Regions from separate parts of the Brevibacillus sp. M2.1A genome, predicted to be linked through region 1. Evidence: riboswitches for the same ligand, from Rfam matches in the RefSeq annotation. Region 1 holds a riboswitch; the other holds the start of a gene.
The links. A riboswitch is a leader RNA that binds a small molecule or an ion and turns the genes downstream of it on or off. The one in region 1 is predicted to bind S-adenosylmethionine.
Positions count from the first base shown of each region.

Region 2: linked by a shared signal. The riboswitch ahead of HP567_RS01340 (MetQ/NlpA family ABC transporter substrate-binding protein) and the one ahead of HP567_RS05240 (methionine ABC transporter ATP-binding protein) in region 1 are both predicted to bind S-adenosylmethionine.

Region 1 covers NZ_JABSUY020000001.1:1,058,217-1,064,152, forward strand. Annotated here, with positions in the region: gene HP567_RS05225 (spore germination protein) at 1-356, shown strand, start outside; gene HP567_RS05230 (GerAB/ArcD/ProY family transporter) at 368-1,492, shown strand; gene HP567_RS05235 (Ger(x)C family spore germination protein) at 1,492-2,625, shown strand; SAM riboswitch class I at 2,733-2,849, shown strand; gene HP567_RS05240 (methionine ABC transporter ATP-binding protein) at 2,950-3,963, shown strand; gene HP567_RS05245 (methionine ABC transporter permease) at 3,964-4,629, shown strand; gene HP567_RS05250 (MetQ/NlpA family ABC transporter substrate-binding protein) at 4,690-5,529, shown strand; gene HP567_RS05255 (peptide ABC transporter substrate-binding protein) at 5,718-5,936, shown strand, end outside.
Region 2 covers NZ_JABSUY020000001.1:295,952-301,887, reverse strand. Annotated here, with positions in the region: gene HP567_RS01365 (ABC transporter ATP-binding protein) at 1-47, opposite strand, end outside; gene HP567_RS01360 (YxcD family protein) at 224-517, opposite strand; gene HP567_RS01355 (hypothetical protein) at 505-939, opposite strand; gene HP567_RS01350 (methionine ABC transporter permease) at 1,089-1,751, opposite strand; gene HP567_RS01345 (methionine ABC transporter ATP-binding protein) at 1,751-2,788, opposite strand; gene HP567_RS01340 (MetQ/NlpA family ABC transporter substrate-binding protein) at 2,832-3,662, opposite strand; SAM riboswitch class I at 3,765-3,867, opposite strand; gene HP567_RS01335 (hypothetical protein) at 4,162-4,668, shown strand; gene HP567_RS01330 (Na-translocating system protein MpsC family protein) at 4,993-5,349, shown strand; gene HP567_RS01325 (ABC transporter substrate-binding protein) at 5,546-5,936, shown strand, end outside.

The DNA of each region.
Region 1 (5,936 bases):
ATATCTTGATTATTATCGTTGCCCTCGGGGCTTTGTCATCCTTTATCGCGCCTAGCTATATGATCGGCTCTACAATCCGGGTGGTTCGTTTTCCGATGATTTTGCTGGCAGGTGTACTGGGTGCATTAGGCATTGTGGTCGGATTTAGTTTTTTAGCCAGTCATTTGCTTCGCCAGACCAGTCTGGGCCGTCCTTATATGTACCCGATTTATCCCGTGCGATTTTCAGATTGGAAGGATGGCTTTATACGCGCTCCCTTATCCTCCCTTTCGGAACGGCTCAAGTTTTTTAACCCAAAACGAATATCACGCTTTGACAGGGATAGAGCCAAAGAGAAGAAAGACATTGACGAGTGAGCGAGGCGGCTATGAAGATCAACATCGATGTAAGCAAGGACAATACGATAACGGCATTTCTTGCAGGGGTTCTTGTGCATGGCACGCAGTTAGGGATGGGCATTTTGGGCTTCCAACGAATCATTGCCAAGGAAGCGGGGCACGATGCTTGGATATCTGTCGTACTCGCTGCCTTGTTTACTCATCTTACGGTGATGACCATTAACAAGACCTTGCAAAAATACCCCTCAGCCGATATTTACGGAATTCAGGAAGATGTGTTTGGAAAGTGGCTGGGAACAGGCATTAGCATCATTTATTTGACCTATTTTTTTGTGTCGGCTGGAGTCATTTTACGCACCTACATTGAAGTTGTCCAAACCTGGATGTTTCCGAATTTACCGACGTGGGTTCTGTCAGGAATCATCCTGTTTCTAGCGTTTTACACAGTCGTAGGGGGGATAAGAGTCATCGCAGGCTATGCATTGTTCTCCTTTATGGTCACGATATGGATGATATTTGAGTTATATTTCCCCTTGAAATTTGCCAGGTGGGAATATTTGTTTCCCATCATGGACACCAGCCTGGAGAACCTTTTCAATGGAATGATTGCCATGTCTTTGACCAGTGCCGGCTTTGAGATCCTCTACGTTGCCTATCCATATGTACAAAATAAAGAGAGGGTACAAAAAAGTGTACAGTTGGGGGTGCTGGTGACGTATCTGATCTATTTGCTAGTTATGATTGTGGCGCTGGTCTTTTTTAGTCAGGGCCAGCTCATGAGAACGATCTGGGCGACACTCAATATGCAAAAGATGGTGTACCTCCCTATTCTGGAAAGGTTTGAGCTGGTTGTCATTTCGTTATGGCTTCTCGTGATCTTGCCGAATATCATGCTGTATTTGTGGGCTTCTGCCCGAGGTCTCAAGCGCTTGTTCGGATTCAATCTACGTCATTCGTTGTATTGGATTATACCCGTGATTTATGTAGCCTCCTTGTCGCTGCTTTCCAGGCAGGAGATGAGTCGGATGACGAATATTTACTCGCATATAACCCTGTACATTATATACGTGTACCCCTATTTTTTGTACCTGATGGTCTGGCTGAAGCAACGAAAGCAAAGGGCGAAACCAACCAGCAAAGGAGAGAGTGCCTGATGCTGCCCAAGCGTCTTTTTGCCTTGTGGTGTTCATGTGTCCTTGTTCTGGCAGGCTGTTCAGATCGGCAAATTTTTGATGAGACAGGACTTGCCACGTCTGTCGGCTATGATCTGTTAAAGGATGGAAACATTCGGGGGACAGCAATCATGCCCTCCATTAATCCGGAGGCGAAAGAAAAGATACAAGTTTTTTCAGCCACCGGTGAAACCAGCAAGGGAATTCGGGATCGGATCAATTTACAATCAGATAAAAGAGTATTGGGTGGGCAAATACGTGTCGCACTCTACAGTGAAAAATTGGCAAAGCGTGGACTTGGCAGTATCGTTGACACGTTGTATCGGGATTCCTCTATTTCCAGCAGGGTTTATCTTTGCCTTTTCGAAGGCGAAACATATGATATGTTAACGTATCCCTATTCTGAAGCAGGGAATATCGGAATCTATCTATACCGTATGATTGAGCAAAATATTGAAGGGGAAAAAATTCCGTCTTCCACCATGCATGAGTTTTTTCGAGCTTATTATGACAAAGGAATCGACCCGATCATGCCGTTTATTGCAAAAAAGGGAAATGAGCTGCAAATCAAGGGTATCGCATTATTTCAAGGGGAGCGTTATGTAGGGTGGATCACACCAAAGGAAGCCTTTTTAATCAAGCTCATGCATGGCAAATTCAGGATTGGGAGCTACGATACTTCTGTCCCTGCTCATATTTTTGGCGAGGTGCACAAGAATCACGGAAGTAAAAATGATCGTGTGCAGCTTGTCTTTGATACGATTTCCAGCCATTCAAAAATCGAGCTGACCCAAGTATCTCCCCCGATCTTTGATATTTACATCCGATTAAATGCGCGGATTTTGGAATTAACCCTCCCGCTGAAGCTAGAGAATGCAAGGTTGATGAAAATCATGGAACATGCACTGGAAGAAGAGCTCGGAAAAGAACTGCAGAAAGTAGTCCACAAATTGCAGGACCTCAATGTCGATCCAGCTGGGTTCGGGATCGTGTATCGTTCAAATAGAAGAGGGAAGGCAAATATGACGCAGGCCGAATGGAGAAAGATGTTCAAAGATGCGACATTTCACTTTCACGTAAAGTCGACCATAATACGCAACGGCGTCATGGATTAAAAAACTTTTTCCTGCTATTACTATTGACGTGATATTTTCAAAAAGGATATAATCCGTTTTGTATCATCAAGAAATAGAAAAAACGAACATAATATACGTAGATATCTTTCTTATCAAGAGAGGCGGAGGGACAGGCCCTATGAAGCCCGGCAGCCGGTTCATTTTCGAATGAACGTCGCGGTGCCAATTCCTACAGGATTGTTTGGATCTTGTGTAGATGAGAAGGGTGGATGCGAACGTATACATTGCGTTGCAGCCCCTTTTTCGTTTATGAAAAAGGGGTTTTCATATTTTTATCAAGATTATGGTCGGGAGGTGGATGCGTTGATCCAACTGCGTCATTTGCATAAAAGCTATCAAGTTCAAGGTAAAACCATCCCAGCGTTAACGGGGATCGACCTTTCCATAGAGCAAGGCGAAATTTACGGGATCATTGGACATTCGGGTGCCGGGAAAAGTACATTGATCCGATGCATCAATTTGCTAGAGCGCCCAACTTCAGGGGAAGTTATTGTGGACGGCGTCGATTTGACAAAGCTGGATGAAGGGAAGCTGCAAGAAAAGCGCCGCTCAATCGGCATGATTTTTCAGCACTTCAACTTGCTGTCTTCTTCGACAGTCGGCGAAAATGTCGCTTTTCCGCTCAAGCTGGCAAAGCGTCCAAAGGCAGAGATTGATAAGAAAGTAAACGAACTGCTGAAGCTGGTGGGCTTGGAGGCACATAAGGACAAATATCCGTCCCAGCTGTCTGGCGGACAGAAGCAGCGTGTCGGGATCGCCCGTGCGCTCGCGAATGATCCAAAAGTGCTGCTCTGTGACGAAGCTACATCGGCTCTCGATCCGCAGACGACGAACTCCATTCTGGGACTGCTCTTGGACATCAACCGCAAGCTGGGCTTGACCATAGTGTTGATTACTCACGAGATGCACGTCATTCGCTCTATTTGTGATCGTGTCGGCGTGATTGATGGAGGAAAGATCGTCGAGTCGGGTAACGTACTGGATGTATTCCTTCGTCCGAAGCATCCAACAACACAAGAATTCGTGGAACAAGTAGCAGATTCTACAGAGCTGCGCGAAGCAGTCGAGCACGAAAAAGCCTCGGGGAACCGCACGATTGCTCGTGTCACCTTCCTCGGAGAAAAAACGTACCAGCCGATCCTGTTCCAAACGATGCAAGAGACCGGTACGGTGTTCAGTATTTTGCAGGGAACAATCTCCCGCATGAAAGATACGCCGTATGGTCAGTTGGTGATCGAGCTGGAAGGCGATGTCGCACAGAATCAAAAGACCATCGAGACGCTGCGCCAACGTGGCTTGGAAGTAGAGGTGATATAAATGGACTGGACATTCGAAAATGTGGATTGGGCTGAAATCGGCGAAGGTACGATGGACACGCTCACGATGCTTGGCTTTTCCACCCTGTTTACCGTCCTGATTGGTTTGCCGTTGGGCATCATTCTGTTTTTGACTTCTCGCGGACAGCTTTTGCAAAACCGCACTTTTTATACGATCGCATCATTCGTTGTCAACGTATTGCGCTCGGTACCATTTATCATTTTGATGATCTTGCTGATTCCTGTGACGAAAATGCTCGTAGGAACCTCACTCGGTGTACTGGGTGCCATTCCGCCGCTCGTGTTTGGGGCCGCTCCATTTTTCGCACGTTTGGTGGAAACCTCTCTGCGTGAGATTGATAAAGGCGTGATCGAGGCCGCACAATCTATGGGTGCTTCCAATTGGCAGATCGTCTGGAATGTCCTTTTGCCAGAGTCTAGGTCAGGTCTGATCGCAGGTATTACGATCACGACGGTAACACTGGTCTCCTACACGGCAATGTCTGGGGTAATTGGCGGCGGTGGTTTGGGTGACTTGGCGATCCGATACGGTTATCAGCGTTTCCAAACCGATGTCATGATTGTGACTGTTGTTATTTTGCTGGTGATGGTACAGATCTTACAATCGCTGGGGGACCGTCTGGTTCTGAAATTCAGCCGCAAATAGGATCTTTCCATATAGATTTTCAAAAAATAAGATGAAATACATGCAAGGGGGAAATCATTCATGAAAAAGCTAGTCGTATCTGTACTTTCTACTGTATTGGCATTTTCTTTGGCAGCTTGCGGAGGCAAAACGGAAACAGCACCTGCTCCAGCTGAAGGCGGCGCACAAGGCGGACAAAAGGAAGTAACATTGAAGGTAGGCGCTTCTCCCGTTCCACATGCAGCAATCTTGAAATTTATTCAACCAAAACTGAAAGAACAAGGCGTGAACCTGGAAGTCCAAGAGTTCACTGATTACGTACAGCCTAACGTTCAAGTGAACGAAAAACAACTCGACGCAAACTTCTTCCAGCACAAGCCTTACTTGGAAGATTTCAATAAAGGACAAAACATGAACCTGGTGCCAGTAGTGCCTGTACACATTGAGCCATTCGGAGCTTACAGCAAAAAAATAAAATCTGTTGACGAATTAGCTGATGGCGCAACAATCGCGCTGCCAAACGACCCAACAAACAGCGGTCGCGCACTCGCACTCTTGGAGAAAAACGGCGTGATCAAACTGAAAGAAGGCGCTGGCATCAGCGGTACAGTGAAAGACGTTGTTGAGAACAAGAAAAACCTGAAATTCAAAGAAGTAGAAGCAGCAATGCTGCCGCGCGTTCTGGAAGAAGTAGATCTGGCGTTGATCAATACGAACTACGCGCTGGAAGCAAAGCTTGTTCCAACGAAAGACGCTCTGTTTATTGAAGATAAAGATTCTCCATACGCAAACTTCTTGGTAGCTCGTCCTGACAACAAGGATTCCGAAGCCATTCAAAAGCTGGCAAAAGAACTGAACTCACCTGAAGTGAAAAAGTTCATTGAAGATGAATACAAAGGCGCGATTATTCCAGCGTTCTAATGAAGAAATAATTGATCAATCAAAGAAACCCAACTGGCCTCCAAAGCTGGTTGGGTTTCATTTTTATTAATAATATAGTGAATTTTTATAAAATTTAGTTAAATATATCTCGTCCCCGTTTTCAACTTATTTCCCGTCGAGTATATTGTGTTTGAAGTGGGAAAATATAGATAAGGGGGAATTTTCTGATGAATAGAAATCTCAAGTTGTTTCTTGGCGCGATGCTGGTCGCCGGAAGCATGTTAGCTGGATGTTCGACGAGTACGCAGCCATCAACGACAACCCCTCCGGCTGAGGGAACCGCAGCATCAGCTGAAAAGCCTGCAAATGCAAGGCCGCAGGTATTTCGGGCGAACATTGTGAGTGAGCCTTCGACAGCGGACCCCGGTCTTGCGAAGGATGCCACT
Region 2 (5,936 bases), 760 kb from region 1:
AGCTCACCGTATCCGATGTCCAGCTTTTGCGTGTATAAGCGCTCCACAATGGGCCAACTCCTTTTTAGGAAAGTATGTACATGTATGAGTAAACGCAGACAATGATAATCATTTTCACTAAGGTAAAGTATATAACGGAATGAGGCCAAATTCAATATGAAAAAGCCAACCTGCTCACATGTGTGAACAAATTGGCCTTGGGTTAACTTACGATGGTCAAGCTTTAGTAGGTGATATGAGCGATAATACCTTCTTCGTCGTCCAATACCAGCTCGATACCGGCGGAATAAGGGTTGCGCTGCATCTGGGTCTCCAGGTAGTAGCGAATCGCTTCAATCATATTAATCTCGACCAAGATTTGTTGGCGATCCATCCAGTGTATTTCAGCAGAGAAGCCATACTCCTCGTCCCACATCAGCTCGACGGAGATGTCTTGTGGCTTCAACTGCTTTTTGTTAGCTGCATGAATGCAGATTGCATTAATGATATCTTGTTCAGAAAAAGTTATCTTTTCCATGCGTTCAGTTCCTGTTCTTTCGCGCGCTTGGTTTTGAAGTAGACGAACGCTTTGCGGATCAGGATAATCACAGCGAGGATCGCCATCAGGTTGATCATGAAGCCAAGGATGGAGCCGAGAATACCCATATCAGCGAACAGGCTTCCAAACAGCAAACCAGCCAGACCGCCAATCAGGAGACCTTTCATGAACCCGCCGCTTTTGCTTGCGGTAGCAGCAGGAGTTGTTGTGGTACCTTTATTGGTTGTTGCGTTTACATTTGAATCGGCTTTGTTGGTTGTTTGTGTATTGGTAGGAGCCGTGTTAGAGTTAAAAGATTTTTTCCCGGACTTATAACCTTTCGCATCGGCATGATCAATGAATCCTCCGGCCGGAGCGAGTACGAGCATTACGGCAACCAACATCATGATGAGTTTTTTCATGTTATTTGAGTAGCCCCTCTCATTAAAATGACTTGTATATATAAGTCTACATGAATATCGAGCGAAATACCAACGAACTTTCAGTGACGATCAGTCTAAATACCTACAAAAAAGCCCCTGACAAGCGATTTCGTCAGGGGTTCTTCGATTTACGCGCTCTTTTTCAGTTTTCGGGCTGCCCAGTTACCCAACGATTGAATGAGCTGGACCAAAACGACGAGGATAATGACGGTAATGATCATGACTTCGATATCCCATTGCTGATAGCCGTATCGCAAGGCGAGATCGCCCAATCCACCGGCACCCACTGCGCCCGCCATAGCAGTGGCACCGATCAAACCGATGGTCGCAATCGTCAGGCAGAGGACGATGCCAGGTCGTGCTTCACGCAGCATGATGCGAAAAATAATCTGCGTCCGGGATGCACCCATCGCTTGGTACGCTTCGATCACGCCGCGATCTACGTCATGCAGGGCCGTTTCCATCAGGCGTGAGATGTAAGGTGTCGTATAGACGATGAGCGGCACAATGGCTCCCTCAATCCCAATCGAGGTGCCCACGATCAACTCTGTAAAAGGAATGATCGCAACCATAAGAATAATAAAAGGCAGTGAACGCACAATGTTGATGAGCGTATTCAGGGTGTGATAGATGATCTTGTTCGGGAAAAGGTGATTCGCCTGTGTGATGACCAACAAAATCCCGAGCGGAATCCCGATCAATGTCGCAATGAACAACGAAAACCCGACCATGATAACAGTCTCTTGCAGGGATTGCCCGAATACCGGAATCATTTCAATCAGACGCTCCATTAGCTCCGCACCTCCTCTGGTGACACAATATCTACGCGGTAGACGGATTCCCGCAAGAAGCGAATGCCGTCTTGAATGGGCTGGTCTTCACCAGAAATGTGCAATAGCAAAATGCCGAGCGCCGTTCCCTTAATGGTCGTAATCGAGCCGTACAACAGATTGGTGCTAATCGGAAAGCGTGCGGACAAGGTGCCTAGAACTGGATCGAGAGCGGCATCTCCGCGAAAGGCAACGCGAACAATTTTGGAAACAGGTCCGGTTTCTTTTATCTTGGACAAAATCTCCTGTGGTACCTGATCGTCAAAAACCGTTTTGATAAAATTGCGGGTCGTTTGCTCTTGCGGATTGCTGAACACATCCAGAACAGAGCCTTGCTCGATGACGACACCGTTTTCCATGATAGCTACCTGGTCGCAGATTTTTTTGATGACCTGCATTTCATGTGTAATCAGCACGATAGTCAGGTTAAACTTTCGATTGATGTCGAGCAACAGCTCGAGAATCGATTCGGTCGTCTGCGGGTCGAGAGCGGAAGTCGCTTCGTCGCAGAGCAGGATTTCCGGATCAGTCGCAAGCGCACGAGCGATGCCCACCCGTTGCTTTTGTCCACCGGATAGCTGAGAAGGATAAGCGTTTGCTTTATCAGACAAGCCAACCAAGCCGAGAAGGTCTTCTACCTTGCGCTTAATGACATCTTTGGGGACGCGATTCATCCGCAAGATTTCCGCCACATTGTCAAAGACATTATAGGAAGAGAGCAGGTTGAAGTGTTGAAAAATAATCCCGATCTTTTTGCGAGCTTGCCGCAGCTCTTTTTCCTTGAGGGTCAGCATGTTCTGGCCATTGACGATCACAGAACCGCTAGTTGGCTTCTCCAACAGGTTGATGGTACGGAGCAGGGTGCTTTTCCCCGCTCCGCTAAAGCCGATCACCCCGTAGATTTGCCCTTTTTCCACCTGCAGGGATACGCCCTTCAATGCTTTTACCTGCTTGTTTCCTACTTGATACGACTTATGAATATCGGTTAGCTGTATCATAACGAGTTCTCCTTGTGGGTTCTTGATGTTCCTGGCGTCGATCTTACCAGGACGGCAGTACAGCTCCTTCAAAACGCTCGTCGATGAATTTTTTCACTTCTTCCGAGCGGTAGATGTCCACCAGCTTTTTGACGGCAGGGTTGTCTTTGTTGGTTTCGTTGACTGCCAAGATGTTCACGTACGGAGAGTCAGCCTTCTCAGCGAAGATCGCGTCTTTTTTCGGAGAGTAGCCAGCTTCCATTGCGAAATTCGTATTAATCGAAGCAACCTCTACGTTGCTCAGCGAGCGTGCCAGGAAAGCAGCCTCCAGCTCTTTGAATTGCAAATTTTTCGGATTTTCCACGATGTCCAATGGTGTTGCGTTGTCACCCACGCCATCCTTGAGCTTAATCAAGCCAGCTGCCTGATAGAGCAGCAAGGCGCGTGCTCGGTTGGTCGGGTCGTTTTGAATGCCGACAACACCGCCTGCCGGGATATCCTCGACTTTTTTATGCTTGGTGGAGTAAAGACCCATTGGATACGTCACGGTTTTTCCGACCTCGACGATCTTTGTTTTGTGATCCTGATTGAACTTCGCCAAGAACGGAATGGTTTGGAAGCTGTTTACATCGAGATTTCCTTTATCGAGAGCTTGGTTCGGCTGTACGTAATCGTTGAAAACGACGACTTCGACGTCGAGTCCTTTGCCTTTGGCGACTTCTTTTACTTTGTTGAGAATCTCTTCGTGCGGGCCGCCAGTGACGCCGACCTTGAGTGAGGTTTGTTCAGCAGCAGTGCCACCGTTAGCAGGCGCAGCTTCTTGTTTACCACCGCAAGCCGTTACGAGCGATGCAGCGAGCAGCAGTGTAGTGAGCAGTAGACCAGTCTTTTTCATGAAAATACCCCTTTTCTCTGGATGTAAGATGGAAACGAAAAAAGCCTCTTCCGACAGAAGAGGCGAAAACTGCGAGTATGTAAACACACTGCAACAATACCTCTCTTATCTGTCGGAATAAATTCCGCTGGATTTGGCACCATATCGTTTGCGATAGGTTGCCGAGGTGTCATAGGGCCAGTCCCTCAACCTCTCTTCATAAGAGAATGTGCTATGAAATTTTAACGAAAGATAAAATCGCTAATCCTTATTCGAATAGTTGGATTATATCTTGCACCAACATGGATGTCAAAGTTTTTTTCAAATGAATGCGATATTTGCGAAAAATGTGGTGATTCTACCTTCCTTTCGCATTACTCCTGTACAACCACCAATCGGGCGGGATGAGAGTCTATTGTTTTTCAAATATTTTCCATATAAATTCTTGATTTTCCATTTATTACCATGTAACATACTTAATAGGAAGATAATTCCAAATTACTAGTAATGGAGGATTATTATGAAAAGATCTGTTAAAGGTACAATTGCAGCAGCTCTTTTACTTAGCAGTCTATCTATTGGATCTAGTGCTATGGCATCATCACATGATGCAGTTGTAAAAGAAAAATATCCGGAGAGTAACGTTAAGGTTAATCAGGTTAAATATCAGGATAATTCCGCAAAATCTTATTTGAAGTTATTGGAACCTATGGGATCTGAAAGACCGATTGATGACGTGCCAATTAAGAATGCCAAAACGGATTCCAAAAATTTTAATATTCCAGAGGGCTATGGTTGGGTTAAAGTGTGGGTATATAATAGTGGAACCTACGAGATCAAAGTGTCCGTTACTGATTCATCCGGTAGTCAGAAAATGTTCTTTAGAGTACCACCTTATGGTAATCAAAAAATTGAAATAAGTAGCTCGCCATGGGGAACTGGTTCGCATACAGTTTCGCTTTCGTCAGATGAGAACATGGAAGGTAAAGTTGCAGTAAAAATAGCACAACACCAGAATGAGCTGTAACACATAACAAAATACCAAAAACGAAAAAACATCTCGGTTCACTGTTTATGGTGAATCGAGATGTTTTTTGGCGTTGTACTCGCCTCCAAGTGGGGATAGAAAAATCTGAAATTTAATTTTCTGACAGACCACGAGAGAACTGCCCACCCTGAAAGGGGGGAGGGGCAGAAGGTATCGCATAGTCCCCTGTCCGGTAAATCGCGGCAGAGCAATTCACGCAATTATATGAAATTGATCTAAATACGAATATTCTATTGAAGAATCGAAAAATCATTTGTATAATGAGAGCGAATGAACTCTATGCCAGCTATCGCAGGTGATGACATGACTCTCGTGGACTCCAATGAAACCAGAAAAAAGCTGTCTGCCATCTATAATGAGATAGCAAAAGAGTTGTTCGGATTTGGAACGACTTTGCTCCGAGTCACGATTGAAAACCAGATGATTACGTTCCAAGCCAAGCATCGTCGCTCTCCGCGCTCACAAGCGTTGGAAGGAGAAGCGCCGGCCCTCAAGCTCGAAGTCGATTTTCGCATGTCCCTTCTTTATAAGAAGAAACTGAGAGAACGACTGGAAGAAGAGATGGGGTTGCCGTTGGAAGCCGTGCTGAGGGACTATGATGCGCCTACGCAGTGGGCGATCACGAATGTTATTTTAGCTGAATCAGAACTGAATACCTGACGCAATCGTTCGGATTTTCTCTTTTGATCTATCTTAAGGGGAGACCGTAGACTTTGCGTAAAACGGGTGTCACTTCTCTTTGTTTACGAAGAAAAGTGCTCTTGTTTAGAATGATACGTTCTAATCAAGGGTACTTTTCTTTTTATTGTATCACCATATTTTGTCATCAATTGAACCCAACTGGAGGAGAATTACGATGAAAAAATTACTTGCTGGAATCCTGTCTTTCTCTATGATGTCACTGGCTCTCGCTGGCTGTGGCAGCAATGATCAACCACAAGCGGGAGGAGCTGGCGGTGAAGCCAAGGGCGAGCCACAAAAGCTGGTCATCTCCACATGGGGCTTCTCCGAAGACTTTTTCCGCAAAGAAGTATATGAGCCGTTTGAAAAAGAACATAACGTGAAAATCGTACTGGAAATCGGGAACAACGCAGAGCGTCTGAACAAAATTCGCCAAGGAAGCTCCGATGTAGACTTGATCTACCTCTCTGACTACTATGCACAGCAAGGGATTGAGAGTGGCGCATTTGAAAAAATCGACCGCAGCCGAATCCCGAACCTGGATCAAATCTACGACATCGCCAAAG